DNA from 4 places in the Intrasporangium zincisolvens genome. Region 3 is predicted to be linked to each of the others. Evidence: riboswitches for the same ligand, from Rfam matches in the RefSeq annotation. Region 3 holds a riboswitch; each other region holds the start of a gene.
The links. A riboswitch is a leader RNA that binds a small molecule or an ion and turns the genes downstream of it on or off. The one in region 3 is predicted to bind cyclic di-AMP.
Positions count from the first base shown of each region.

Region 1: another riboswitch for cyclic di-AMP. It lies ahead of RY076_RS11880 (C40 family peptidase); the one in region 3 lies ahead of RY076_RS14630 (C40 family peptidase).
Region 2: another riboswitch for cyclic di-AMP. It lies ahead of RY076_RS09115 (C40 family peptidase); the one in region 3 lies ahead of RY076_RS14630 (C40 family peptidase).
Region 4: another riboswitch for cyclic di-AMP. It lies ahead of RY076_RS01850 (CHAP domain-containing protein); the one in region 3 lies ahead of RY076_RS14630 (C40 family peptidase).

Region 1 is NZ_JAWIIL010000003.1:730,866-738,058, forward strand. Features, by position in the region: gene pdxH (pyridoxamine 5'-phosphate oxidase) at 1-318, shown strand, start outside; gene RY076_RS11865 (hypothetical protein) at 593-1,702, opposite strand; gene RY076_RS11870 (MFS transporter) at 1,772-3,163, shown strand; gene RY076_RS11875 (metal-dependent transcriptional regulator) at 3,182-3,883, shown strand; cyclic di-AMP (ydaO/yuaA leader) riboswitch at 4,135-4,337, shown strand; gene RY076_RS11880 (C40 family peptidase) at 4,340-5,089, shown strand; gene RY076_RS11885 (DsbA family oxidoreductase) at 5,201-5,893, shown strand; gene RY076_RS11890 (carboxymuconolactone decarboxylase family protein) at 5,901-6,527, opposite strand; gene RY076_RS11895 (hypothetical protein) at 6,662-6,874, opposite strand.
Region 2 is NZ_JAWIIL010000003.1:127,181-134,373, reverse strand. Features, by position in the region: gene RY076_RS09140 (peptidoglycan-binding domain-containing protein) at 1-734, shown strand, start outside; gene RY076_RS09135 (hypothetical protein) at 944-1,183, shown strand; gene RY076_RS09130 (cytochrome b N-terminal domain-containing protein) at 1,180-1,812, shown strand; gene RY076_RS09125 (hypothetical protein) at 1,809-2,801, shown strand; gene RY076_RS09120 (CapA family protein) at 2,977-4,680, shown strand; gene RY076_RS09115 (C40 family peptidase) at 4,718-5,317, opposite strand; cyclic di-AMP (ydaO/yuaA leader) riboswitch at 5,321-5,457, opposite strand; gene RY076_RS09110 (FBP domain-containing protein) at 5,909-6,406, shown strand; tRNA gene RY076_RS09105 (tRNA-Gly) at 6,494-6,567, shown strand; gene RY076_RS09100 (MMPL family transporter) at 6,637-7,193, opposite strand, start outside.
Region 3 is NZ_JAWIIL010000005.1:70,747-77,939, forward strand. Features, by position in the region: gene RY076_RS14625 (LuxR C-terminal-related transcriptional regulator) at 223-1,221, shown strand; cyclic di-AMP (ydaO/yuaA leader) riboswitch at 1,397-1,535, shown strand; gene RY076_RS14630 (C40 family peptidase) at 1,539-2,138, shown strand; gene RY076_RS14635 (MarR family winged helix-turn-helix transcriptional regulator) at 2,160-2,654, opposite strand; gene RY076_RS14640 (glycosyltransferase family 2 protein) at 3,083-4,063, shown strand; gene RY076_RS14645 (CDP-glycerol glycerophosphotransferase family protein) at 4,103-5,308, shown strand; gene RY076_RS14650 (ABC transporter permease) at 5,467-6,267, shown strand; gene RY076_RS14655 (ABC transporter ATP-binding protein) at 6,267-7,016, shown strand; gene RY076_RS14660 (DUF5941 domain-containing protein) at 7,013-7,193, shown strand, end outside.
Region 4 is NZ_JAWIIL010000001.1:402,795-409,987, forward strand. Features, by position in the region: gene RY076_RS01835 (CHAD domain-containing protein) at 1-346, shown strand, start outside; gene RY076_RS01840 (potassium channel family protein) at 406-1,260, shown strand; gene RY076_RS01845 (GNAT family N-acetyltransferase) at 1,270-1,845, shown strand; gene RY076_RS01850 (CHAP domain-containing protein) at 1,960-2,712, opposite strand; cyclic di-AMP (ydaO/yuaA leader) riboswitch at 2,808-3,012, opposite strand; gene RY076_RS01855 (alpha-mannosidase) at 3,303-6,500, shown strand; gene RY076_RS01860 (iron chaperone) at 6,535-6,918, opposite strand; gene RY076_RS01865 (zinc-dependent alcohol dehydrogenase family protein) at 7,099-7,193, opposite strand, start outside.

The DNA of each region.
Region 1 (7,193 bases), on a different contig from region 3:
GAGGTGGAGGCCTACTTCTCCTCGCGGCCCTATGGCTCGCGGCTGTCGGCGTGGGCCTCGGACCAGTCGCGTCCGGCCGCCGACCGGGCCGAGCTGGAGCGGCACTGGCAGGAGGTGCTGGCGCGCTTCCCCGACACCGGCAGCGACGCCGACGTGCCGGTGCCCGACTTCTGGGGCGGCTGGCGCGTCGTCTGCGACGAGGTCGAGTTCTGGGCCGGCCGGGCCAACCGCCTCCACGACCGCATCGTCTTCCGCCGTTCGGGGGAGGGCACCCTGGCCGACGCGTCCGCCTGGACCCGCTCGCGCCTGCAGCCCTGACCCTTCCGGGCGACCGGCCCGGATGCGGACGCGGGAAGAGCCGGGCACAGAACAGGGCGGCCCGGATGACCGGACCGCCCTGCCTCACTCCTGAGTGGAGGTGGGGACGCGGCTATCGCGTGGCCACCTCGCACGTTCCGGAAGAGATCACTTCTCGGACCACCTCCTTCCATGTCGATGCGACGACGTTACGTCGAGTGGAGAGGGCGGGCAAGGACTTTTCCACCGCGCGACCCGACGCCGTGGCGTGGGAGCGCGCGGCGGTCGTCCTCGGTCAGCCGCCGACCTCGGCCTCCGGGGCGACGGCCGTGGCCGGCTGTGGGTCGGCGACCGTGCCGTGCCCACCACCGGCAGGGGCGGCCGCGCGCGCGGCTCCGGCGTCGGGCGTCGCGTCGGCTGGTGGGTCGGGAACCAGGGTCAGGCGCGGCGCGGAACGGAGGCCACGGCCCGCCGCGACGACGACGAGCGCGGCCGCCATCTCGAGGTGCACGGCCCACGACCACAAGGCCCCGAAGAGCACCTGCCCCTGCCGGAAGCCCATCGCGAAGACGACGGCGAACACCGCGGCCGCGATGAACCCGACCGCCCAGACCCGGGCGCCGGTGAGCCACGGGAACCGGCTCTCGAAGGCGGCCGACTCCTCGGTGGCGAAGCGCGGCATGAACGCGACCCACACGAGCAGCTGCATCGTCTGCAGGAACGCGTAGACGGTCAGCAGGCGCAGCCCCAGCGGGGCCGACGCGTCGCCGGGCAGGGCGGCCGCGGCCACGAGCGAGCGCCCGTCGCCGACGATGCTGCGGGCGATGCCGGGGTCGCCGGTGAGCCACGTGTCGACGGCGCCGGCGAGCACGACGGCGGGCACGAGCAGCCCCCACACGAGCTGGACGCCGCGGAACAGACGTCGCTCGCGGGCCCGGGGCAGCCGAGCGGCCCAGTCCCAGAGGAAGACGAGGACGACGAGCTGGTGCAGGTGCAGCAGCGCGAACGCGTAGTGGTCGGGCCACACGAGGGACGCGGCCGCGAGGAGCACGGCGACGACGTACGCGACGACCCGTCGGCGTCCGCTCAGCCCCACCCGGGCCACGAGCGCGACGACGCAGAAGCCGAGAACGGCCTCGGCGCGCCGGGCCTGGGTGCCGAGGACGTGCTCGGCGAGGCGCAGCAGGCTCGTGCCGGCCAGGAGCACCGCGAGGCCGCTGACGACGTCGCGCCGGGCGATGACGGGCAGACGGCCGACGAGGTAGCGCAGCTCGAGCAGGACGGCCAGGGTGCCGAAGAGGATGAGGCCGATGACGGCGGTCGCCACGGGAGAGATGAGCGCGACGACGAGAGCGGTGGCCGCTGCCACCGCCAAGGCACCTGTCGCCCGCTCGCTCGTCGTCACGGCCCCCATCGTTCCGTCGGCCGGAACGACCCGGCCACCTGAGTAACCCGATCGTTAGGGTCCTGTGGCGTGACCGAGACTCAGGGGGAGCGGAACGGCGGGCCCGGGCCCGAACCGGGACATACCGGACGCGCACCGCGACGCCCGGCTGACGCGTCGGAGGGAGAGCCGGTCCGGCTGCGCGCCATCGCGCTGTCGGCGTACGGGCCGACGCTGCTCGGCTCGACGGGCGCCGGCGCGGTCGCGCCGATCATCGCCGTCTCGGCCCGCGAGCTCGGGGCCTCGCTCGGCGTCGCGGCCCTGCTCGTCGGGACGCTCGGCATCGGGCAGCTGCTGGGAGACCTGCCGTCCGGGGCGCTCGCGGCGCGCATCGGCGAGCGGCGGGCGCTGCTCGTGGCGGCCGTCGTCGAGGCGGCCGGCATGCTCGTGGCGGCGCTGGCCGGCTCCGTCGCCGCGCTCTTCGCCGGCGTGCTCGTCATCGGCCTTGCCGGTTCCCTCTTCGGGCTGGCCCGGCAGGCCTACCTCACCGAGGCGGTGCCGGTCGCGATGCGGGCCCGGGCCCTGTCGACCCTCGGCGGCGTGCACCGCATCGGCTACTTCATCGGGCCGTTCCTCGGCTCGCTCGTCATCGCCCGGTGGGGCATCGAGTCGGCCTACGTCGTCGGCGGCGTCGCGAGCGTGGCGGCGTTCCTGCTCGTGCTCGTCGCGCCCGACATCACCGCCGGCCACGACGTCCACGCGGGAGGCCGGGGGAGCCCTGGCGTCGGGGGTCGGGCGCGCGCCCCGCGCTCGGTGGCGTCGGTGCTCCTCGAGCACCGGCACGTGCTGCTGACCCTCGGCACCGGCGCCATGTGCGTCGCCGGTGCGCGGGCGATCCGTGAGGCGCTCGTGCCGCTCTGGGCGGAGTCGGTCGGGTTCAGCCCGGCGCAGACCTCGCTCGTGTTCGGCGTCGCCGGCGCCGTCGACATGCTCCTGTTCTACCCGTCGGGCTGGCTCATGGACCGGTACGGGCGGGTGGCCGCCGCGGTGCCGAGCATGCTCGTGCTCGGGCTCGGCATGGCGCTGATGCCGCTCGCCACGTCCCTCGTCGCCGTGACGGCGGCCGCCACGGTGCTCGGCATCGGCAACGGCCTCGGCGCGGGGCTCATCATGACCCTCGGGGCCGACGCGTCACCGGCCGACGGGCGCGCCCAGTTCCTCGGCGGGTGGCGCCTGTGCGCCGACCTGGGAAGGGCGGCGGGCCCGCTGGCGTTGTCAGCCCTGACGGCCGTCCTGACCCTCGGCGCGTCCGCTGTCGTCCTCGGCGCGGCGGCGCTCCTGGGCGCGGGGTGGCTGCGCATCTGGGTGCCGCGCCACGACCCGACGCGTCCCCTGCGGGGGCGCGACGCCGGCACCGCGGGAGGAGCCGCGGGAAGGGCGGCGGAAGCAGCGGCGGGAGGGGCGGCGCCCGAGGCGTCCTGATTCTGAGAAGGTATGACCGTGACGGACCTGATCGACACCACCGAGATGTACCTGCGCACCATCTTCGAGCTCGAGGAGGAGGGCATCGTCCCCCTGCGCGCACGCATCGCGGAGCGTCTGGGCCACTCCGGCCCGACCGTGTCGCAGACCGTGGCCCGGATGGAGCGCGACGGCCTCGTCGCGGTGTCCGGCGACCGCCACCTCGAGCTGTCCGACCACGGCCGGCTCCTCGCCACGCGCGTCATGCGCAAGCACCGCCTCGCCGAGCGGCTCCTCGTCGACGTCATCGGCCTCGAGTGGGAGTACGCCCACGACGAGGCGTGCCGCTGGGAACACGTCATGTCCGAGAAGGTCGAGCGCAAGATCCTCGGCCTCATCGAGGGCGGCCTCGAGTCTCCGTACGGCAACCCGATCCCCGGCCTGCACGAGCTCGGCGTGTCCGAGGACGCCGCGTCGGGCTTCCTCACCGGGCTGACGGCGCTGACCACGGCGGCGGGCGCCGAGCCGGCCGTCGTGACGATCCGCCGCATCGGCGAGCCGGTGCAGGTCGACCCCGAGGCGCTGGCCCTGCTCACCTCCGCCGGTGTGCTGCCGGGGGCGCGCGTCCGCGTCGTCCGCGAGGGCGGCCGCGTCGTCGCCGTGAGCGAGGCCCCCGGTGCCGGTGAGGGCGTGTCGCTGCCCGACGAGGTGGCCGTCCACGTCTTCTGCCAGGCCGCCTGACCCGGTCCCGCTGCCGGGCCGGCGGCCCGGGCCATGGGTGCGCCCGCGGGCGTGCTCACTGGACGGACGCGTCCGGCCTGTCCGTTATGCCCGTTTCTCCCCGTCGGATTGTGCTGGGACTGTGGGGATTTCGGGCGGCCTCGGATGATCCGGTGAAAAATCCGTGGAAATCGGCGGGCTCTCGGGATGACAACTCGCGAGGATCTTGGGTAGCGTGAGCCCCGCTCGCTCTCCCCGTCGGGCGAGTGCCACGGGTCGAACCGCCTAATCCTGCCATCGACCCGGGGCCCCTGCACGATCCGCATGGCAGGAGCGGGGGAACCACCTTCGGGCGTCTCCGGACGTCCTCGGGGTGAAGCCCTCCGTGGACCGCAAGGTCCGAGCGAAGGCCGGGCGAGCAGTACCTCAATCCGCCCGAACCCGACAGCTCACCTCGTAGGCGTCGAGAGGTCAAACGTGGCTCAGAACGTTACCGGGCGCCACCGCGCCCCCGGGCGGTTCAACGCGATCGCCGAGCTCAAGCTCATCGCCAAGGAGTCTGCTCAGCCCGCCGTGAAGGGTGCCGCGATCGTGGCTGCCTCCGGCGGCCTCGTCGCCACGTTCGCCGGTCCGGCGAGCGCTGCCGACGGCTCGAGCACCGCGGCACCGTCGGTCGTCGGTCCCCAGGTCGGCACGCTCAAGGCGACCAACGCCCTCTCCTCGATCGGCTACGCCAAGCCGGCCGCGAAGCAGGCGACGGTCAAGCCGGTCGTCATCAAGGACGTCAAGCTCGAGAAGGAGCGCGCCGCCGCCAAGGCCGCGGAGGACGCCCGCCAGCAGGCGGCCGACCGCGCGTCCCGCTCGGCCTCCCGCGTGTCCCTCGACCCGGCGCCCACGGCGTCCGGCATCGTCGGCATCGCCCAGTCCTACTTCGGCGTCCCGTACGTCTACGGCGGCACGAGCCCGTCGGGCTTCGACTGCTCGGGCTTCGTCCAGTACGTCTACCGCCAGGCCGGCGTCTCGCTGCCCCGCACCGCGTCGCAGCAGCAGGCGTTCACCACGTCGGTCAGCAACCCGCGCGCCGGCGACCTCGTGTTCTTCGGCTCGCCCGCCTACCACGTGGGCATCTACGTCAGCCCCGGCGTCATGATCGACGCGCAGCGTCCCGGCACGACGATCGGCTACCACTCGATCTGGACCACGCCGTCGGGCTACGGCCGCGCCTGAGTCGCAGCCGCACCACGCCACGTACCTCCGTCGCGCCCCCACCCACCAGGGTGGGGGCGCGACGTCGTTCGGGGTGGCCGCCCGAGGTCAGTGCCGTGGTTGGATGAGGTGATGACCGTCCAGCCTGCTGCAGAGTCCACGACCCTCATCGAGCTCGACGTCTGGGCCGACCTCGTCTGCCCGTGGTCCTGGATCGCCAAGCGCCGGATCGAGGCGGCGATCCACGCCTTCGAGCGTCCGCACGACGTCACGGTGCGGCTGCGCGCCTACGAGCTGGACCCCGAGTGGCCGGCCCGGCGCAACGAGCCGGTCCCCGACCGGATCGGCTCCCGGCCCGACGAGGAGGCCGAGGCCGAGCGGGCTCTACGCGCGCACGCCCACGAGGTGGCCGAGGCCGACGACCTCGTCTTCGACCTCGACTCCGCCGTCACGGCCAACAGCTTCGACGCGCACCGCCTCGTTGCCCTCGCGCGCGAGCTGGGTGGCCCGGCGCTGCAGTCGGCGGCCGTGGAGCGGTTCTTCTCCGCGCACTTCCGCGAGGGCCTGCCGCTGGACGAGCCGGAGGTGCTCCAGCGGCTCGGCGCCGAGTGCGGCCTCGACGAGCGGCGCGTCGCCGCGGTCCTTGCGTCCGACCACTACTCCGGCGAGGTCCGGGCGGACGAGAAGCAGGCCCGGGACCTCGGCATCACGGCGACGCCGTTCGTTCTCGCCAACGGCTTTGCCGCCGTGCCCGGGACTCGCCCGGTCGAGGAGTACCTGGCGCTGCTGCGCGGGGTGGCCGTGCAGGGTGGTGACCGGGCCTAGGGCTCGTTCAGTCCCCGACGCTCGTGGCCGAGGGTGCGCCGGCGCTGGGGCGGCCGAACGACACCGCGGCGCCGACCGGCGTCGAGGCCGCCGAGCGCAGCTGGGCGTCCGGCTGCGCGCCGAGGGCCGCGTTGACCATCGAGAAGGCCCGGCGCAGTGCCACGAAGACCGTGATGGCGAAGATCTGGCGGTCATCGAACCCGGCCGCACGCAGTGGCTCGAGATCGGCGGGGGTCGTAGCGTTGGCGTCCCGCGCCACCGTGCGCGCCCACGCGGCCAGCACCGCGTCCGCGGGGTCGAGCGCCGCGTCGTCGCCGCTCAGCACGGCTCCGGCGACGTCGGGTCCGGCCTCGCCGGCGAGGCGGTTGCCCCACGCGAGCGCGCAGTAGGAGTCACCGGCGGTGGCTGCGGCGGCGCTGACGAGGATGCCCCGCTGCCGGAAGCTCAGCCCACCGATGCGCACCATGTCGGCCAGCAGGGCGAAGAGCGTGTCGTGCGCGGCGGGGTCGTGGGCCCAGAGGTGCGACAGGTTCATGACGAAGCCCTGGGTGTCGAGGTCGCCCTCGAACGCGCTGCGGACGTCGTCGGTCAGGGGCGGTTCGGTGAGGAAGCCGTGGGCGGGGTCGGTGGCCATGGCGTGCTCCGTTTCGTCGTGCGACGCCCTCACATCGTGGCACGCGTGGACGGGGCGGGGGAGTGGTGCGGTGGGTCGGCCCGCCGTCCGCTGCGTCGGGCCCTCTCCCTGCCGACCCGTGGGACCGGTAGGTGTCAGAGAGCGGGGGCCGGTGCCGGTGTGGGGCTCGCCGACAGGTCGATGCTGACGTCGACGGCGCGCAGCTCGCGAACGAGCGCATCCTCCCGGGCGGTGAGCTCGGCCAGGCGCAGCGCGTCGGTGCGGGTGCCGGCCCCGAGCGAAGCCCAGCGCACCTGGTCCTCGACGCGGGCCAACTCGGTGACGATCGCTGCGACGGTTCTGCTCATAGGCTGCCCGTACCCACCAGGGGTACCACCGCAACAGGCTGTCGGCGACCCGTCGACGGCGGGCCAGGGGGCCACGCAGATGCACGCGCGGGTGCGGCGGGGTCGACATGATGAGGCTCGTCCCGCCGCGTTTCGGGTGGCCAGATCCGGGAGGTGAAGCCTAGGTCCCGGGAGAGCGCCGCGGCGGGACGAGCAAGTGTGCAGGGGTCCGGCCGGAGCTGATGCTGACCTGGCCGCTGTTTCGACCCTTAGTTCACGGTGACACACCTCGTGTCGTCGTGGGGGCTTGGATTGCTGCGACTTCCTGCAACTCGGGGCG
Region 2 (7,193 bases), on a different contig from region 3:
CGGCGACGCCTCCCGCCACCACGTCGGCGACCGCAGCCGCGTCCAGCGAGACGGTTGCGCGAGTCCAGCAGGCGCAGACCGACCTCGAGACGGCGCAGGCGGGCATCTCCGACGCCACCCCCTTGAAGCAGGCGTCGATGCAGTTCAACAGTGCGGCGGTGGCCCTCGAGATGGCGTGGCTGCAGCTCTTCTCGGAGGCGGGCTGCTTGACCGACGACCAGCAGGAGAAGGCCGCGAAGGCGGTGCACGACTACACGAGTGCATTGCAGGAGGACCTCGCGAAGGCGGGCTACTTCAGCGGCGCGAGCGATGGGGTCTACGGCCCGTCGACCGTGGCTTCCGTCGAGGCTCTCCAGAAGGCGCACGGCCTGCCGGTGACCGGAGCGGTGGACAAGGCGACCGAGGCGGCCCTCCAGACCGATCTGGCGGCCAAGGGAGGGGTGGCGGCGCAGGCGGAGGTGGCCTCGACGGCGGCGCTCCAGCAGACACTGGCGCTCGCCGGCTACTGGGACGGCCCGGTGGACGGGCAGTGGTCCCCGGCACTCACTGAGTCCCTGAAGACGTTCCAGACCGAGCTCGACGTCCCCGCGACCGGCGCGGTGGACGCGGCGACCGTCGCCGCGTTCGAGAAGGCTCTCACCAAGGCGGCTCAGACCCCGACCGTCACCCAGACCACGACGGTCACCGCGACGGTGACCTCGACACCGTCGTCGCACGGCTCGACGCCACCCTGACGGTTCCGGTTGACGCCGGACGGAGGAAACCGGCGCGCGCCTCGTCCCGAGCGGGTGAGGACCCTGACCGCTCCTCCGGGCAGTGGCCTGTGACATTTCTCCGATCATCCACTGCTACATGGCGTAGTAGTGGATGATCGGAAGGTCAGAACGACGCAGCGCGTGCCGGGGAGGACACCTCCACTGCTCCTCTACCAAGGAGGCGCGCCATGCATGTGCTCGCATCGGACAGCGGGGCCGGGACCTACCTCGACTGGGGCGTCGTCCACGTCTCCCTCACCAACGCCATCATCATCGGACTGATGGTCGTCGTCTTCGTGGCGGCCATCGTCATCCCGTTCCCCAGACCACGCCCGGAGCCCGACCGCGGGCCGGGAGCCGAGCCGGGAGTCGAGTCTGGGATCGACCCGCTCGTCGAACCGGAGGGCCGAACGGAGGGCCGGCCATGAGCGACACCTGGACCGCGCGCCTCCGCACGCGCATCGAGCACACCGTGCCACCCGGTCAGGCCCTGCCCGACCGGCAGCCGGCCTACGTGTCGTCGTGGATCTACGTCTTCGGCGTGCTGACCCTGGCCTCGCTGTTCGTCGTCGTCGCCACCGGCTGCCTCCTCGCCCTCGGTGGGGTCGACTGGTGGCACACCTCGTCCACGGGCCACTTCGTCAACAGCCTGCACCTGTGGTCGGTCGAGCTGCTCTTCTTCTTCATGGTCATCCACCTGTGGGGCAAGTTCTGGATGGCCGCCTGGCGCGGCGGTCGCGCGCTGACATGGATCACCGGCGTCGTCGCCTTCCTCGTCTCGATCGGCACGGCGTTCACCGGCTACCTCGTGCAGGGCAACTTCGACAGCCAGTGGATCAGCACCCAGGCCAAGGACGGGCTCAACTCCGTCGGCGTCGGGGCCTTCTTCAACGTCCTCGACAGCGGACAGATGCTCCTGTTCCACGTGACGCTCCTGCCGCTCACCGTCGGCGCCATCGCCGTCGTCCACGTCGTCCTCGTACGTCGACACGGCGTCGTACCCCCGCTCGGCGAGGAGCTCGACGAGCCGTCCACGGAGGAGGTGTCGGCACCATGACCACGACCAGGACGCGTCCACCCACCGGGGCGGCCCCCCGAGGCCGACGCCGCACGCCCGACGCACACTCGTTCCCGACGCGCCGCTACGACCTCGTCAAGGAGTTCGTCCTCGCGCTGGTCGGCGTCATCGTCCTGACGATCGCGCTCGCGATCGCCTTCGGGTCTCCCGACGAGCGGGCGATCAGCCTGCAGGACTGGGCCCGGAGCGCGCCGAACGACATCGTCGCGACCGCCGCTGCCGAGCTGTCCGGTGACAGCACCACGGCGGGCTACGGACCGCCGTACAACACCGCGTCCGACGGACAGACGCTGCTCGGGCTGCCGCTGCAGAAGCTGGCGGGCGTCACCTACCCGATCGACGCCGCACAGGACTTCGTCATCACGCCGCTCCAGTCGGTCACGGGCGATCCAGCCCTCAGCCTGGCCCTCCGTCGCTGGCGGACGGCCGGCGACGAGCAGCGCGCCGCCTGGGCGAGCGCCTACGCCACCGCCCTCGGCGCCGCCCCGAACGGCGACCCGGCCCAGGTGGCGGCCGGGAGTTACGGACCGGTGCCGACGCTCGCGACCGCCTACGCGAAGGTCGCCGCGGCCGGTGGCCTCGAGCAGATGGTGAGCAACGGCTCCTTCTACGGCAACGACCCGACGCGCCGGCTGCTGCTGCTCGCCGACGGCACCTACCTCGAGGACCAGGCGCGAGCGCGCAGCCTCGGCGGCGACCAGTGGGGGATGATGAACGAGACCGGCAACTACCCCGGCCAACCGTGGCTGTGGCTCTACACCTTCTGGTACCAGGTGCCCCCGTTCAGCACGTCCGACAACGCCGACGCGCTGGTCTGGGGCCTGATGATGGTGCTCTCGCTGCTGCTCGTGCTCCTGCCGTTCATCCCCGGGCTGCGTGACATCCCACGGCTCGTGCCGCTGCACCGGGTCATCTGGCGCGACTGGTACGGGCGCGGGCGACGTGGCGGCGGCGCGCCGCGGCCCTAGCCGAGAAGCTCGCCTGGACCACCTGGACCCGGTGGCCGTCCGGTCGGCGGCCCAGGCGGAGAGGGGCGCCCGAGCCGCTGCTCGGGCGCCTTGACCGCTGCCGCCCCGGTGACGGCCGCCTACGGCAGCGCGTGTTGTCACCGGGGTCGCCCGGGTCCGCGCCTACGCTGGGCTCGTGGGAAGGGCAGGGGCGCTCCGCACCGCGGCCGTCGCGTTCGTGGCGGCCCTCGCGGCCTGCTCCGGCCAGACCCCGTCCGGCCGACCCGCCCCGGGCAGCGTCCCGCCTGAGAGTGGGGCCGCAACGCCGTCCGCTCCGACGCGCCCAGCGGCTACGGGCAGGACGCCGCTGACGCCCACGACGGGCCCCGGGCTGCCCTCCGCGCCAGAGCCTCCGGTCACGACGGGCCCCGGCGGCGTTCCCGCGTCGTTCCCGCTCGCGGTCGTCACCGGCCTGCAGAACCTCAAGGCGACCGTGACGCTCGACGAGCTGCGCTCGCTCGCCGCTCGCGGCTCGCTCGTCGTGCCGTGCGGGGTCACCGTGTCGCGCCCGGTGATGAGCCCGCGCGGCCCGTGCACCGACGCCGCCCGGATCGTCGACGTCGTGCGTGCCGCCCCCGGACGCGTCGCCCTGCTGCCACCCGGGCTCGTCGAACCAGCGACGAAGGTGCTCTCGATCGCAGGCCCCGGGCCGTACGGGATGTTCGGCCCGGACCTCTTCGGCGACAAGGCTGCCCGCGCGCTGCGCTACCCCGTCTCGGGCTCCGCGACGACCGGCGCCTCCTCGGCGTCGGGCGCGCTCGACCCGCGCTGGACGGCCTATGACGCCTCGACGGTCTGGACGATGACCAACCTCGGCAGCCTGTGCTCCGACCGCGGGGCCGCGACGCAGGCCGTCGCCCGCGGCCGCGGCTGGGACTGGGTCTTCGAGGGCGGCACCGCGCGGTACGCGCGTCCGGCCGTCGTCGACCCGCCCTACGAGCGGCCTTACCGGACTGTGCAGCCCGTCGACACCGGCAACCGGGGCGCGACACCACGGGTGGTGCGCCAGTCCGACGTCGCGATCGCCGACCACGAGTGCCCGATCGTCGCCGACCGCGACTACACGCCGCAGCTCGGGACGACGACCGTCTTCAGCGTGCCCGAGGCGGTCCTCCCCCGCTGGCGCGACACGCTCGGCCTCGATGTCGTGTACCTCGCTGCGAACCACATGAGCGACAAGGGAGTTCGCGGCATTCGCTCGACGCTCCGGCTCATGGACCAGTACCACATCCCCCGCACCGGGCTCGGGATGGACCTCGACGAGGCGCTGCGCCCGGCCTTCGTCGACGTCGCCGGCCTCCGCGTGGGGTTCGTCGCCGTCAACGACGTCGCCGGCGTCGCCCGCGCCGACCGCACCACGCCCGGAGTCCCCTGGATCACCCGGGCGAACATCGTCGAGGGCGTCAAGCGCGCGAGGGCCGGGGGTGCCCACCTCGTCGTGTGCAACCCGCAGTGGTGGGGCGGCGCCGAGTACCACGACGACCTCTGGCCCCTGCAGCAGAAGCAGGTTCGTTGGTTCGCCCAGGCCGGCTGCGACCACGTCATCGGCTCCGGCACCCACGTCGCCGGGCCACTGCTGCTCGGCAGGCGTGCGGCCGGCGGCGTCGGCGTCGTCCTGTCCAGCCCCGGCAACTACCTGTTCGGCCAGGGCTGGTGGCAGGAGACGCAGGAGGGCATCATCCTCGACCTCTCGTTCCGAGGCACCACGCTCGTCAACGTCCGGATGCGCCCCACGGTGATGATCCGCCAGGCGCGCCCGGCGCTCCTGGACCCGCAGGGCGATGGCCGGTACGTGCTCCAGCGCGTCCTGAAGTACTCGTCGGTCGACTACCGTCGCTGACGCGTCGGTGAGGGGGATGTCGACCGACGAGCGGTCATCAGCGGATGCGGCCTGCCCGCCACTGCGACGTCCAGATCTTCTGGAGCTTGACACGCTGACCCGGCCGCGGCGAGTGCCAGATCTTGCCGTGTCCGGCGTAGATGCCGACGTGGTAGGCCCGGCCGTGGGACATGAAGAAGATGAGATCTCCCGGCCGGACGCTGGACTTGGCGATGCGAATCGTCTTGAGCCGCTGGGCGTTCGCCGTGCGCGGCAGCTGCACGTGCAACCGCTTCTTGTACACGTAGTAGACGAGCCCGGAGCAGTCGAACGACCGTGGCCCGGCGCCGCCCCACCGGTAGGGCTTGCCGCGCTGGGCGGCGGCGATCCGCACCGCGCTCTGGCCACGGGCGATGGAGACCGCGGTCGGGGTGAGGTAGGCGACCGAGACGGTGCGCACCGCGGTGGCGGACCGACCGGTGGCGCCCGTTCCGGGCGCGGCTCCGGTGGCCGGTGTCGTGGCAGCCCCGGCCGCGGAGGGCGGGGCCGTCGTGGAGGCCGGTGGCGCCCCGCCCGTGCCGACGAGGAGGGCGCCGGCGAGCAGGGGCGTGAGGGCGAGCGAGGACAGGGAGATGCGACGTGCAGGGGTGGTGGACATGGGGGATCCCTTCCACGCCTACGAGGTGAGCTGTCGGGTTCGGACGGAAGATGCCCGGCCGCTGCTGCGGCTTCACCCCAAGGGCCGGCTGTGCGGCCCGGAAGTGGGTCCCCCGTTCCTGTCCGCGGTCTTGCCCGACTGCCCCACCGGCGGACAGGATTCGGCGCCCGGCGGGCCGCCCGGGGAAGACCCCGGGCGATGAACTCCAGTCGACGGTGACAGACACTCGGAGCCGGGAGAATGGCAGGTCCCCACCTTGGTCAACAGTTGCCAGCCCAATTCGGTGCGAAGTCGACAGAACGACAGCCCGATTCGTCGCCTTTACGGCGAGTCGGCCTCCGTGCGGGAAACGCCACAGCGGGAAACCCGGTGGACCCGACGCAGGCATCCGTCGCACCATGGACGACGCCTCGCAACGCGGATGCGGGGCCGTCGTGTTGTCGTGTCGTCGTGAGCGGGAGACCCCCGCGGAGAGGTGGGTGGCCGCATGGCCTGCTCAGCGGACCGGTTCCACCGCTGAACCTCTCCCCCATCCACCCGGCCGGCCGGGTCATCCGGTCGTGCCCGCACGCGCACGATGAAGGAACCACCGTGAAACCACTGTCCGAGAACGAGATCCGCGCATCGCTCGTGAACTGCTCGCGCCGGGAGGCGAAGCAGGCTCCGCTGCCGAACCGTTTCGAGTCATTGACCATCGACCACTGGGACGCCCTCGACTACCTGGGTTGGACCGACCGCAGCAACCCGCAGCGGGCCTACGTCGTCGTCCCCGTCGACGACGAACCGATCGGCTTCGTGCTCCGCGCGAGCGACAAGAAGGGCGGCCGCAGCGCCATGTGCGCGTGGTGCGAGGACGTCTTCGCCACGAGCGACGTGTCACTGTTCGTCGCCCGCCGCGCTGGCGCCGCCGGCCGTGACGGCAACAGTCTCGGCACGCTCGTGCACGCCGACTTCAGCTGCTCCACCCACGTGCGGCGCCTGCCCAACGCCCTCGAGGGCGGCCTCGACCCGCACGCCCTCGTCGACCGGCGCGTCGAGGAGCTGCGGACGCGGTCCGCGGCCTTCGCGCGGCGCGTCCGGCACGGCTGACCTCCCAGCCCGCCCGGCATCCGCACGTCGGGGCGTGGCGGGTTGGACGGTCGGGGCGGACGTCCGCTACGGTGGGCCGACGCCCTCGCAGGTGTAGTTCAGTAGCAGAACAGCCTTCTTCCAGAAGGAAGACGCACGTGCAATTCGTGCCGCCTGCTCCAGTAGACGAAGGGCCCGGTCTCGTGACCGGGCCCTTCGTGCGTCTGCGGCCGCTCGCGCGGTGGGTCGGCTCAGCCCACCGGAACGGGGTCGGGGCGCGGCGTCGACTCGGACCCCGACGCGCCCGGCTCGCTTGGCGTGCCGCCCTCCTCGCGGATGCCGAACCGGGCGTAGACGCGTGCCAGGGGGCCGGGCAGCCACCAGTTCGCATCGCCGAGCAACCGCATCGTCGCCGGCACGACGACCATGCGCACGAGGAGCGCGTCGAGGACGATCGCGACGATCATCGCGACGCCGATGAGCTTGATGAAGGTGATCGACGATGCCGAGAAGAAGCCGATGACGACGAGGATGAGCAGGGCCGCGGACGTGATGATCCGGCCGGTGCGCTGCATGCCGGTCGCGACGGCGGCCCGGTTGTCGCCGGTGCGGTCGTACTGCTCGCGGATCCGCGACAGGAGGAACACCTCGTAGTCCATCGACAGGCCGAAGACGAGCGTCATGACGAGGATCGGCTGGGTGGCCTCGACGAACCCGGTGGACTCGAAGCCGAGCCACGAGGACAGGTGGCCCTCCTGGAAGACCCACGTGACGACGCCGAGGGTGGCCGCGAGCGTGGCGAGGTTGA
Region 3 (7,193 bases):
CCCGCACGGTCGACCGGCCGCCCGCGGCCGGCCCCGGTCAGGATGCCCTCGGACGGGCGGTGTGCGGCATCCGCCGCCGGGTGATCCGGGGGTCGTCCCCGGGTGGAGCGGATGCCGCGAAACCGGTCACGACGCGCGCGTCCCGCCGCTAGCGTGGCGCCCGAGCGCGACGTTCGGTCACCGACCGGACGTCGGCGGTCGGGGTCAGGGGGAGGAGCGGTCATGGCGCTGTCCGATGCCGCGGTGCGGGCGCTGCGCCACGCGGACCAGATGATCCGCGAGGCCGAGCGCGGCGACGTGTTCACCGTCTACGACGCCTGCCGCGCCGCGGTGGGTGCACTGGCGCCGGTCGACGACTTCTACGTCGCTCTCGTCCGGGAGCGGGACCGGCGCATCTCCTACCCGTACATGTTCAGCAACGGTGCCTACGAGGAGACCGGCACCCTGACCTACGGCCCCGGCGGCGTGGTCGCCTGGGTGCTGGCCTCGCAGCGGCCCTACCGCCACCGCGACGACGGCGGGGCGCTGCTCAACCGCGGGGTCCGCTTCGGCGACGACGACCTGTCGGCCGATGCCGTCGTCGTGCCGATGCTCGGCGAGGACGGCGTCGTGGGGCTGCTCGGCGCCCTTTCGGACACACCCGACTCCATGGGCGACGAGGTCGTCACCGCCCTCGAGTGGCTGGCCGGGCTCGTCCTGGACCGGGTCCTCGCGGCCCGGCCGGAGCGCCGGCTCAACCTGCCGCTCGTCTACCCCGAGCTCGAGGACTCCGGCCGCGCCGGCGTCCTCATGAGCGTCAACCGGACGGCGACGGCCCTGACCGAGATGGCGGCCGAGATCGAGGAGGTACGGCGTCGGCTGGCCCAGGATCCCTCCGACCCGGCGGTCCAGGACCGTCTCGCGGCCCTGGGGCGCCGGTGCTTCGAGGTGCAGGCCTCCCTCGTGACGCGTCTCGGCCACCAGGCCGGCGACGACCCCGAGGCGGGCGACCGCGCAGCCGCGGCAGCAGACCCCCTCGAGGTGCTGTCGCCGCGCGAGCGGGCCGTCGTCGAGATCGTCACCGGGCCGGACGGCGACCCGGGCAACGCCGGGGTCGCGCGGGCCCTCGGGATCGGCACCGCGACGGTGAAGACCCACATGGCCTCCGTGCTGTCCAAGCTCGGCCTCCAGCACCGCAGCGAGCTGCGCTGGCTCGTCGGGCGGGTCGCGCCTCCGCGCTGACGCATTTCGCCGAAACGCGGACAGGGCTGGCACCCCGACCTACTCTGGTTCGGAACCCGGCCCGGCAGGCCCGCCACGACGCGGAGCCCAGGATCCCGGACCGGGTGACATGACGCCCCGGCACGACGTCGGGGCGGCGCCCCGGTCCGCCGAGTCCTGTCCGCCGGGGGCGCGCCTTCATACCTCACCGGACAGGAACGGGGGACCCACTCGCGTCCGGCCCTGTGCCGGACTTGGGGTGAAGCCGCCATGCGCGGCCGGGCATCTTCCGCCCGAACCCGACAGCTCACCTCGCAGGCGTGGGAAGGGAATTCGCCATGCCCGCCATCGCTCGCACCCCTGCGCGCCAACCTCGCTCCCGCCTGGGCGCCGGCCTGCTGCTCGCGCCGCTGCTGGCCGTCGGCGCACTCGGTGCCGTCGCCGCATCGCCGCCCACGCCGGCCGGCCACCTCGACACGAGTGCCCGCGAAGCCGACACGGCGACCTGGGCCAACGCGTCCGACGCCGCCCAGGACCGCGACCGCGTCGACGTCCGGCTCTCGCTGGCCTCGACGGCGGCCGTGCCGCTCGGGACCCGGGCCGTGCGGGTCGCGGCCGCCCAGAAGGGCAAGCCCTACCGCTGGGGCGCCGCCGGCCCCACGGCCTTCGACTGCTCCGGGCTCGTGCACTACGTCTACGACGCGCGCCTGGCCCAGGACCTGCCGCGGACCGCGAACGCCCAGCGCCTCGACACGACCCGCGTCTCGCGCTCGGGGGTGCGTCCGGGTGACCTCATCTTCTTCATGCGGTCCGGGAAGGCCTACCACGTCGGCATCTACGCGGGCTCGGGCAAGGTGTGGCACGCCCCCAAGCCGGGCAAGCGCGTCGAGCTGGTCCGCATCTGGACGAGCGGCTGGGTCGCCGGACGCGTCCGCTGAGCCCGACGCGTCGGCGGTGGGTCAGTGCCGCCGGCGCGTGCCGCGCGTGCTCGGTCCGGCGGCGTGGATCTCGGCGGCGACGCTGCGCAGGGCGTCCGCGATCGTCGTGAGCACCTCGGTCACCTGGGGGAGCGTCGCCGGGTCGAGGGTGTCGAGGGTGTGCGGCATCCAGTCGCGGACCTGCCCGACCTGTGCCATCCCGGCCTCGGGGATGCGCACCGTGCTGCGACGCCGGTCGACCTGGTCGGGCACCCGCTCGATGAGGCCGCGTCGCTCGAGCCGGTCGACGAGGGTCGTCGTCGAGCTCGTCGTCAGGCCCAGCGCCTGGGCCAGCTCGGTCTGGCCGAGGGAGCCGCGGGCCAGCAGGTAGCTGACGGCGCGGCTCTCGTTGACCGTGAGGTCGAGATGCGCGGCCGCTGCCAGGCGGTAGTGCTCGCCGGCGAGGATCAGCTCGCGCAGGGCGGCGGTGGCCGCGGCGCGGTCCTGCGTGCTGGTCTGCGTACGGGTCGGCGTCATGGAGCCAACCTAGCGAGAGGCGGCTCGATCATCGACCAGGTGGACCGACAAGTGACGTGATGGTCGAACTGCTTGATGATCGCGTGATTTGGCCCTATCGTGGGTCGTGCAGCGCCGGGGGCACCCGGGCCGTGGCCGCGGTCCGCGTCACCCCTGGACGCGAGGTCGAGCAGCGTGCTTCGTGTCCGCGGCGCTGCGGCACGTCACCGGGGGCCCGAGGTGGCGGGCGCCGCCTCCCCTCGCGAGGGCGGCGCCCCACCTCGGGCATCGTCGTGCGCGCCGCGCCGTGCGCGCCTCGCCGTCACCGCGGTCGAGGACCCCCTGCCCCTCCAGTAGTCTGGTCGCCGCTCGTGACGGGGGACGCGAGCGCAGCCCGAGCGCCGGGACCACCCTCCGGCCCGACGACCAGAGGACAAGGACCCGCCAGCGTGGACGCGTCGACGCAGCTGACCCCACCGGTCAGCGTCATCATGCCGCTGCTCAACGAGGAGCGGCACCTGCGCGACGCGGTCGCCATGATCCTGACGCAGGACTACTCAGGCCCCATCGAGGTCGTCCTCGCCCTCGGCCCCTCGACCGACCGCACCGACGAGGTCGCCGACGCGCTCGCCGCCGAGGACCCCCGGGTGCGGCTCGTGCGCAACCCGAGCGGGCGCACCCCCGACGGTCTCAACGCCGCGATCGGCGCGTCGAGCGGTGAGGTCATCGTCCGCGTCGACGGGCACGCCGAGATCCCCGACGACTACGTCTCGTGCGCCGTGGCCGAGCTCCAGCGCGTCGGTGCCGACAACGTCGGCGGCATCATGGACGCGCGTGGCACCACCGACTTCGAGCGCGCCGTCGCCTGCGCCATGCGCAGCCCCCTCGGCGTCGGGGCCTCCCGCTTCCACACCGGCGGGGAGGCCGGCGAGGCCGACACCGTCTACCTCGGCGTCTTCCGGCGCACGGCCCTCGAGCGCGTCGGCGGCTACGACCCGCACTTCTCCCGCGCCCAGGACTGGGAGATGAACCACCGGATCCGTGAGACCGGCGGACGCGTGTGGTTCACCCCCGAGCTCAAGGTCACCTACCGGCCACGCGCGTCGGTCTCCGCGCTCGCCAAGCAGTACTTCCACTACGGACGCTGGCGGCGCGTCGTGGCCCGCCACCACGAGGGCACGATCAACCACCGCTACCTCGCGCCGCCGGTCATGGTCGGCGTCACGACCGCCGCGACCGTCGTGGGCTTCTTCTGGGCCCCGGCCTGGGTGGTGCCGGCCGCCTACGTCGCCGGCGTCACGGCGGGAGGCCTGGCCATCTCCGGCGGCGAGTCGCCCCGCACCCGTGCCACCCTGCCCGTCGTGCTCGCGACGATGCACTGGGCGTGGGGCATAGGGTTCCTGACGAGCCCGCGGCGCCTGACGCGCTGAGCCCTCCCACCTGCTGCCACGAAGGACACCGACACCGTGATGGACCATGCCAAGGAGGCGGCCGCCCTCGCCCGGGACGCCCTCATGCGGCAGCTGGCCAAGCGCCGGCTCGCCACCCGCCTGACCCGTGAGGGTCTGCAGCCGGGCGCCGACGCGCCGTTCCGATGCGCGGTCTACTTCTCCGACGAGCCGGTCAACCTCTACCAGATCCGCCAGTGGTACGCGCCGCTGCAGGAGCTCGCGAAGACCCAGCCGGTCGTCGTCATCTCGCGGATGCCGGAGACGACCCTGATGCTGCTCGACGAGTGCCCCCTGCCGGTCCTGCACGCCCCCCGGGTCACCGAGATCGAGTCGTTCATGGCCGACCACGAGATCGGGCTCGTCCTCTACGTCAACCAGAACGTCCGCAACTTCCAGATGCTGCGCTTCGCGACGCCTGCGCACGTCTTCGTCAGCCACGGCGAGAGCGACAAGTCGTACATGGCCAGCAACCAGCTCAAGGCCTACGACCGTGTCTTCATCGCCGGACAGGCGGCGGCCGAGCGGCTCAGCGGCGCGCTCGTCGACTTCGACGTCCCTGCGCGCGCCGTCGAGATCGGCCGCCCGCAGAACGACACGACGTACCCGGCGCCCCACCTGCCCGCCGACGGCCGCACCACGGTCCTCTACGCGCCGACGTGGGAGGGCGACCGCGCGAGCATGGCCTACGGGTCGATCGCAACCCACGGCGAGGCCATCCTCACGGCGCTGCTCGCCGACCCGCGCTTCCGCGTCGTCTACCGGCCGCACCCGCGCTCCGGCGCGTTCCAGCGCTCCTACGGCGCCGCGTCCGCCCGGCTCTCGGCCCTCGTCGAGCAGGCCAACGCCGCCGACCCGAGCGCCCACCACCTCGTCGACACCCACACCGCCTTCGGGTGGCACCTGGGCGCGCTCGACGCGTGCATCACCGACGTGTCGGCCGTGGCTCTCGACTGGCTCGCCACGGGCAAGCCGCTCGTGCTGACCCGGCCCAGCTCGCCGAGCGCCGAGGTGGAGCCGACGCGCCTCAACACGAGCGTCCCGCTCGTGGCGGCGGCCGACGCGGCAGGCATCGTCGCGGTCCTCGACGCGGCCGTCGCGCAGCCCGACGAGGCCCGTGCCGCCGTGGTGCACCACTACTTCGGCGACACCTCGCCGGGAGCCGCCACGGCACGGTTCGTCGCCGCGTCGACCGAGCTCATCGAGTCGAGGCTGGCCCGCACCTGAGAGCACCCCACGGCGCGCACCCCTAGACTGCGGCGAGGGTCAGGCGGGTGACACCCCCGCCTTCGACCGCCGCGGTGCCCGCCGTGACGACCCGGAAGGGGCCTCCGGCCCCGCCGACGAACGACCCGAACGCACGAAGGAGAAGGTGGTCTGCGCGCATGATCGGCGTGTCCCAGTTCCGCGGCCTCACGGCCAACCGGCAGGTGCTGCGCACCCTTGTCGAACGTGACCTACGCGTCCGCTATGCCGGCAGCTGGCTCGGGTGGCTGTGGACGATCCTCGACCCGCTGCTCATGGCGCTCGTGTACTTCGTCGTCTTCACCCTGATCTTCCAGGCCCGCAAGACCGGCAACCAGCCCTTCTTCCTGCACCTCATCACCGGCCTGTTCCTCTGGCAGTGGTTCGCCCAGAACATGTCCGAGACCTCCCGGGCCCTGCTCGCGGAGTCACGGCTCGTCCGATCGGCCAACCTGCCGCGCGAGCTGTGGGTCGTGCGGGTCGTCATGGCCAAGGGCGTCGAGTTCGTCCTCAGCCTGCCGGTCATCGTCGCCTTCACGATCTTCTACGTCATCACCGGGCAGACGCACATCCACTGGACGATCGTCTTCGCGCCGGTCTCGCTCGTGCTGACCTTCCTGCTCTCGGTCGGCATCGGCATGATCCTCGCGCCGATCACCGTCCTCGTCAGCGACATGGCCCGCGTCGTGCGCATCGCGCTGCGCCTCGGGTTCTACGCGACGCCGGTGCTCTACAGCGCCGACATGGCCCCGAAGACGCTGCGCGACATCCTGGCGATCAACCCGATGAGCGGCATCCTCGAGCTGTTCCGGTCCGGGTTCTTCCGGGGCGAGATGAACCTCCTGTCCGTCGCCTCGGCGTGCGTCATGACCGTCCTGCTCCTGCTCATCGGCGCTGTCGTCTTCAAGCGCATGGAGCCGGCCGTGCTGAAGGAGATCTGATGGCCAAGCCGGTGATCGAGGTCCGCGACCTCGGAATCGAGTTCTTCCGCTCCCGCAAGCGGCGCATGTCGCTGCGCGAGCTCGTCTTCAAGGGCCAGACCGGCGCGACGAACGAGACGTTCTGGGCCCTGCGCAACATCTCCTTCGACGTCGCGCGGGGAGAGGCGGTCGGCCTCATCGGCGGCAACGGCTCGGGCAAGAGCACGCTGCTGCGGATGATCGCCGGCGTCATGCTTCCCGACGCCGGCTACGCCACGGTCCGGGGCCGCGTCGCGCCGCTCATCGAGCTCACCGGCGGGTTCCTCGGCGAGCTGACGGCCCGCGAGAACGTCTACCTCGCGGCGGGCCTGCACGGCCTGACCAAGCGGCAGATCGACGAGCGCTACGACGAGATCGTCGACTTCGCCGGCCCGCAGGTGCAGGCCGGCATGGACATGCCCTTCCGGCACTTCTCCTCCGGCATGCAGGTGCGCATCGCCTTCTCGCTCATCACGACGCTCGACCAGCCGGTCGTCCTCGTCGACGAGGTCCTCGCCGTCGGGGACCGGGCCTTCCGCGAGAAGTGCTACGAGCGCATGGAGACCATGCTCTCCGGTGGCAAGACGCTCTTCCTCGTCTCCCACAGCGAGCACGACCTCAAGCGGTTCGCCGAGCGCGGTCTCTACCTGCACGCCGGCGAGCTCATCGGCGACGGCCCGGTCGAGGAGGTCCTCGAGCAGTACAACGCCGACGCGGACGCCGGCGCGTGAGGCTCGACGAGCGCCCCCTCGTCGGCGACGCTCGTGCCCGCTCGGTGGCCGGCCGCTCGGCCGGCGCCGACACCCTGGTCCTCGGGGTCGACCCCGCCTCCGACCTGTTCGAGACGCTCGGTGACCTCGGTCTGTCACCGGCCCGTCCCGACGCCCCGGTGCAGGCCGTGCCGGACG
Region 4 (7,193 bases), on a different contig from region 3:
CCGGGAGGCGCTCGCCGAACCCGACACGGACGGCCGCGCCGCCCTGCTGCACGACGCGCGCAAGGCGGCCAAGCGCCTGCGCTACGCGGCCGAGGCCGCCGCACCGGTCACCGGTCGTCGCGTCGTGCGCATCGCCGAGGCCGCCGAGCACGTCCAGGAGGTCCTCGGCGAACACCACGACACCGTCGCCACGAGGGTCGCCGTCGCCGAGGTGGCCCGGGCCGGCGATGTCGCGACGGCCTTCGCCGTCGGCCGCGTCCACTCCCTCGAGGAGGCCGAGGCGCTGCGTCTGGAGGCGGTGGCCGAGGTCGCGGTCCGGCGCCTCCACCGCCGATCCGGGGTCTGAGGCACGCGCCGACGCCTATTCTCGGAGCGCAGCCCTCGCACCGGACGCAGGAGGCAGCCATGGACGAGCCCGTCGGTCGCCGGAGAGTCCTCCTCGACCGCTTCGACCTCGTGCTGCTGTTCGTCCTCGTCGCGATCGTCACGCAGTCGCTCGTCGACGTGCGCTTCTCCTACACCGGCCGGTTCATCACCCACGCGGTCACTGGTGCGGCGCTCGTCGTCGCGACCCGCGCCTCCGGGGCGTCACGCCGCATGTGCCGGATCATGGACTGGTTCGTCGGTCTCAGCGTCGTCGGCAACCTCGTCATCATCCTCTTCGAGGCCGTCCCGGGGGCCGCGCGGCCTCCGGCGGCGATCCAGCCCGACGCGTTCTGGTGCCTCGCCGCCTTCGTGACGCCGGTCCTCTGCGCGGGCCGCCTCGTGTGGCACCAGCGGGTGACCCTCCAGACCGTCCTCGGCGCCGTCGCCGCCTACCTGCAGCTCGCGGTCGCGTACTCGCTGCTCTTCCAGACGATCGACGCGTGGACTCCCGACGTGCACTACTTCGGCGAGAACGTCTCCTCGACCGTCTACATGTACTTCAGCCTCACGACGATCGCGACGCTCGGCTATGGCGACTTCGTTCCGGTCACCGAGGTCGGGCGCCTCGCCGCCATGTCCGAGGCGGTCATCGGGCAGGTCTACCTCGTGACCTTCGTGGCGATGGTCGTGTCGCGCTTCGCCGCCGAGGCCCCGGGCAGCAACCGACGCCGGCGGCGCTGGTTGTCGGAGGAGCCGCAGCCCGACGAGACACGTGCAGGCGAGGAGGAGGCCCGCGAGCCGCGGGCCGGCGAGCGGCTGCGCGGGGGACAGTCGGGTGAGGGCCGGCCGGGCGAGGGCCAGCCGGATGACGAGCGGCCGGGCGGCGCGCCCTAGCATCGCGACATGCCGACCGAGAACCCGCCGCACCCACCCCATCCGGGGCGCGCCTCCCGGGTCGTGCGTGACGCCACGGCCGCCGACGCCGCCGACTGTGCGCGCATCTACCGGCCCTACGTCCTCGACACGGCCGTCACCTTCGAGCTCGAGCCGCCGGCCGAGGCAGAGGTGGCGGCCCGGATCGAGGCCGCCGTCGCGACGCACGCCTGGCTCGTCCTCGAGGACGGCGGCGAGGTCGTCGGCTACGCCTACGGCGGGCCGTTCAAGGCCCGTCCGGCCTACCGCTGGTCCTGCGAGGTGTCGGTGTACCTCGACCCCGCGAGCCACAGGACCGGTGCCGGCCGGGCCCTCTACACGGCACTGATCGAGCGGCTCACCGAGCGCGGCTACCGGATGGCGGCGGCCGGCATCGCCCAGCCGAACGAGGCGAGCAACCGGCTCCACGCGTCCTTCGGGTTCGAGCCGGTCGGTACCTACCGCAGGGTCGGCTGGAAGAACGGTGCGTGGCACGACGTCGCCTGGGTGCAGCGGTTCCTCGGCGAGCCGCACGTCGGCCCCGAACCGCCGCCCGAGCCGCGCTGAGCCCATCGGCCTGCAGACCAGGCCGGACCGCCCGGGTGGCGGCCTCGGACATGCAGAGAGGGCGGGGACGACACGAAGTCGTCCCCGCCCTCTCTCGCGGGCGCACCGGTCAGGTCACGGCGCGTAGATGTACTTCATCCCCGCCTTGTCGGTGACGGTGCGGGTGTTGTAGTTGTACGGGCCGGCCATCGCGTTCATCTCGATGATGGTGACCTGGTCGCCGTTGACGGCCGTGACCCAGGCGACGTGCCCGACGCTGCCCGAGCCGTTGACGCCGGGCTGCATGACGACGATCGAGCGGGTGCGCGGCGTGCCGCTGACGGTGTAGCCGGCGGAAGCGGCGCCCGAGGCCCACTCCATGGCGTTGCCGGTCCAGCCGCCGGGGTAGTAGCCCTCGGACTGGTACCACTTGTTGAGGGCGCCCCACGTGCACTGGCCAGCGGTGGCCCAGTTGTGCGACGAGCGCATGCCCGACGACGCGCTCGGGACCGAGCCGTTGCTGTTCGACTTGACCGAGACGGTGCTGCTCAGCAGGGACTGACGCGAGGCCTCGCGGGAGGCCCGCTCGGCAGCGGCCTTGCGGTCGACGGCGGCCTGGCGGGCCTTCTCGACGACGACGTCCTCGATGACGGCCGGCTTGGCCTTGGCGGTGCGCTGCGCGACGGCCTGCTGCACCTGCGGCTGGAAGCCGATCTTCGACAGGGCCGTCGAGGGGGCTGCGGCTCGCGTGGCGGCCGGGCCGACGACGGCGGGGGAGCCGAGAGCGGTGACGGCACCGTTGGCGGCCTTGGCCTCGTCGGCGCTGGCCGGACCCGCGAAGGTGGCGAGGATGCCGCCGGTGGCCGCGACGATGGCGGCGCCCTTCATGGCCGGCTGAGCCGACTCACGGGCGAGAAGCTTGAGTTCGTTGAGGGGATTGTGGCGTCCTGGCGCACGGTGGCGCCCGCGGATGATCTCAGTCATGTACCTCTCCGCGCCTACGAAGTTAGCTGTCGGGTTCGGGCGGAAAGGTGCCCGGCTCCCTCCCGTGCCGTGTGTCGTGCTCGGCCCGGATGGGTACTTCACCCCAAGGACGTCCGGAGTCGTGGTGCCGGACGCCCGGAGAAACGTGTGGTTCCTCCGCTCCTGTCACAAGGTCTGATCTCACGTTCAAGGCGGTGACAGGACTAGGCGGTCCACCTCGTACGCGCCCGGCCAGGGGGGCCGGACTCCCGGAACTGTAGACGACTCAACCGGGCAATGTCACGCCGAGGTAACGGGGGCGCGTCGGATTCGTCCTTGAATGAGTGCATGGGCGGCCTTTACCTGGCCTTTACCGTGGCCTGATTGTGACGCAGGTCACACTGGGGTGTGGCCATTCTGCCTTCACGGGGTCATGACGTCCGGTAAAAGCCGGCGTCGCGGGTGTGTCGTGCGGGAACGGCTCGCGGCAGCCCTCGTCTGGCTAGGGTCGACGCGTGTTCGACGACAGCTCGCACGTGCTCGCCCGCTCCCGCCGTGTGCTCGCCGAGCACGTCCTTCCTGCGGTACACCGCGACCGGACGCCCCTCGCGGTGTCGGCCTGGCACGCGCCGGGCGAGCCGGTGCCGGTCGCCGAGGCGCTGGCGGCGCCGCACGAGCCGGTCGGGCCGGGCACGCCCTGGGGTGAGCCGTGGTCGACGTGGTGGTTCGAGATCACCGGGGCAGTGCCCGACGCGTTCGCCGGGCAGTGCGTCGAGGTGGTCGTCGACCTCGGGTTCCGCGGCGAGGGGCCCGGCTTCCAGGCCGAGGGCCTGCTCCACGACGCCGCCGGCACGCCGCTCAAGGGCATCCACCCGATGAACCGCTGGTACCGCGTCAGCCCCGACGCCGCCGGCGGCGAGCCGATCCACCTGCACCTCGAGGCCGCCGGCAACCCGGCCGTCATGGAGCACGGCTTCCGGCCCACCGGGCTCGGCGACCTCGCGACGGCCGGCGACGACCCGCGCTACGTCCTCGGCCGCATCGACGTCGCCGTGTTCGAGCCGGAGGTCTTCGGCCTCGCCATGGACCTCGACGTCCTCGTCGACCTCGCCGGCGAGCTGCCCGAGCGCGACGCCCGACGCCTCGAGGTGACCGCCGCGCTCGACGACGCCCTGGCGGTCCTCGACGTCCACGACGTGCGCGGCACGGCCGTGGCGGCCCGGGCCGCGCTCGCCGAGGTCCTCGCGGCGCCGGCCGCGACGAGCGCCCAGCGCCTCACCGCGGTCGGCCACGCCCACATCGACTCCGCGTGGCTGTGGCCGGTGCGCGAGACCGTGCGCAAGTGCGCGCGCACCTTCGCCAACGTCACGGCCCTCGCCGCCGACTACCCCGAGCTGGTCTTCGCCTGCTCGTCGGCGCAGCAGTACGCGTGGACCAAGGATCACCAGCCGGCCATCTGGCAGCGCATCCTCGACGCCGTCGAGGCCGGCACGTGGGAGCCGGTCGGCGGCCAGTGGGTCGAGGCCGACGGCGTCATGCCGAGCGGTGAGTCGCTCGTGCGCCAGCTGCTCCACGGCCAGCGGTTCTTCGAGCGCGAGCTGGGCCGACGCTGCGCCGGCGTCTGGCTGCCCGACTCCTTCGGCTACGCGGCGGCCTACCCGCAGATCGCGCGGCTCGGGGGCGCCGAGTGGTTCCTGACCCAGAAGCTGAGCTGGAACGACACGAACACCTTCCCGCACCACACCTTCTGGTGGGAGGGCATCGACGGGTCGCGCATCCTGACGCACTTCCCGCCGGCCGACACCTACGAGAGCAAGCTCGGCGGCGCGGACGTCCACCGCTCCGGTCGCCAGCACCTCGAGAAGGGCCGGTCCCGGCGGGCGCTCATCCCGTTCGGCTTCGGCGACGGCGGCGGTGGTCCCGAGCGCGAGATGCTCGAACGGGCCCGCCGGCTCCGCTCGCTCGAGGGCTCGCCCGCCGTCGACGTCGGCACGGCGTCCTCGTTCTTCGACGCCGTCCGCGAGGAGTACGCCGACCGCGCCCCGACGTGGGCCGGCGAGCTCTACCTCGAGCTGCACCGCGGCACCCTGACGAGCCAGCGCGCCATGAAGGCCGGCAACCGCGGCTGCGAGGCACTCCTGCGCCAGGCCGAGCTGGCGTGGACGCTCGTCGCCCTCCGCGGCCTCGGCGAGTGGCCGGCCGAGCGGCTGCGCCTCGTGTGGGAACGCCTGCTGCTCCTGCAGTTCCACGACATCCTGCCCGGCAGCGCCATCGGATGGGTGCACCGCGAGGCCCGCGAGGACTTCACGCGGTTGACGGCCGAGCTGCGCGCGCTCGTCGCAGAGGCCCTCGACCTGCTCGCGGGCGAGGACGCCCGTCGCCCCGGGCTGCTCAACGCCGGGCCGCTGCCGCGTCGGGAGGTCGTCGAGGTCGTCGGGGCTGGTCGCGACGGTGGCGAGGTCGCACTCGTCGAGGTGCCCGCGCTCTCCGTCGGCGGCCGACGCGTCGAGCCCGAGCGCCCCGTGGAGGTCGACGGTCTCACCGTCACCAACGGGCTCGTGTCGGTCACCGTCGCGCCCGACGGCTCGATCGAGCGCCTCCTCGACGTGCGCCACGGCGGCCGCGACGCGCTCCCGCCCGGAGCCCGCGCCGCCGAGCTGCGCCTTCACCCCGACGTGCCGGCGATGTGGGACGCCTGGGACATCGACAAGCCGCACGCCCGAACGTGGACGTCCCCCGACGTCACGCCCGACGTCACGCCCGACGCGTCGCGCGGGGACGGCGCGCACGCCGCCCGTGTCGTCGAGGCGGGACCGCTGCGCGTCGTCGTCGAGGCCCGCGGACGCGTCGGGCAGTCGACGTACGTGCAGCGCACGACCGTCACGGCCGACTCGCCGCGCGTCGACGTCGAGGTGCGCGTCGACTGGCGCGAGAGCGAGCGGGCCCTCGCCGCCTACGTGCCCGTCCCGGTCCTCGCGCCGCACAGCACCGCCGACATCCAGTTCGGCCACCTGCGCCGGCCGACGCACGAGAACACGTCGTGGGAGGCCGCGCGGCACGAGATGGTCGCGCACCGCTGGCTGCACGTCGGCGAGGAGGGCTGGGGCCTGGCCGTCGTCAACGAGTCGACGTACGGGCACGCGGTGCGCCGCGGCGTCGACGCGTCGGGCGAGCCGGTTACGACGGTGCGCCTGACGCTGCTGCGCTCGCCGTCGTTCCCCGACCCCGACACCGATGCCTCTGAGGTCGTCGGCGAGCACGTCGTGCGGTTCGGGATCGTGCCCGGTGCCGACGTCGCCGAGGCTGTCGCGCACGGGTACTCGATGCACCTGCCGCTGCTCGGCGCCCCGCCCGAGGGGTCGGGGAGTGACCCCGCGTCGGTGAGGCCCCTTGTGGCGGTGGACGACCCGGGGTGTGTCGTCGAGGCGGTCAAGCTCGCCGAGGACGGCAGCGGCGACGTCGTCGTCCGGCTCTACGAGGCCACCGGCGGCCGCCGGGACGTGACGCTCGTGCCGGGCTTCCCGGTCCAGCGCGTCGTCGAGACCGACCTGCTCGAGGAGCCGGGATCGGCCGCGCTCGCGGGCCGCGAGGCGCTCGTGGTCGTCGAGGACGCCATCGAGACCGGCACCAGCACCGGCACTCCCGCCGATGCGATCCGCCTGCGACTGCGGCCGTTCCGGATCGTCACGCTGCGCCTGACGCCCCGACGCTGACCACTGACCGGGCGGGGCACTGGTCGGCCCGTGGTCAGCCGGACTGCGACTGCTCCTCGCGCTCGCGCTCGGCGGCACGTTTCACGCAGAGCCGCGCGATGGTCGCGACGAGGTCGAGCGGCACCGGTTTCGTGATCGGGAAACGCACGGTGTCCTTGGCCCGACGGAACGGCCGGATGGCGTCTTCGAAGGCGGCGTCGCCGGTGGGCACGGGATACATACCGACGTGGTTCTTCCACCCGGCGAAATAGAGCAGCGGCTTGCCCTCGAGGATGAAGGTGGCCATGCCGTAGCTGATCTTCTCGCGGGCGTCGGGCACCGCCGTGCGGATCGCCGTTCGCACCCTCGCGAGCTGAGTCCGCGTCTCCTCGGGATAGGAGGCGATGTAGTCATCGACGGACGCGAATCTCGGGGCCAAGCCTGGTCCTCACTCAGTATCCGGACCGGTTGTCGGGAGGGATGTCTGCGACTTTATGTGCCGAATGGGGTGACTGCAAAGTAAGAGGGCATTTCGTGTCCAAACTCCAGCAAAACGACAAATACGTGAACGTCCGGTGACATCACGTGAATCGCCTTGTCACAGGGCCCTCCCCGGGCCTCACGGCTCGAGCAGCACCTTGACGGCGCGGCGCTCGTCCATGGCGCGGTAGCCCTCGGCGACCTCGTCGAGCGGGAGGGTCAGGTCGAAGACCT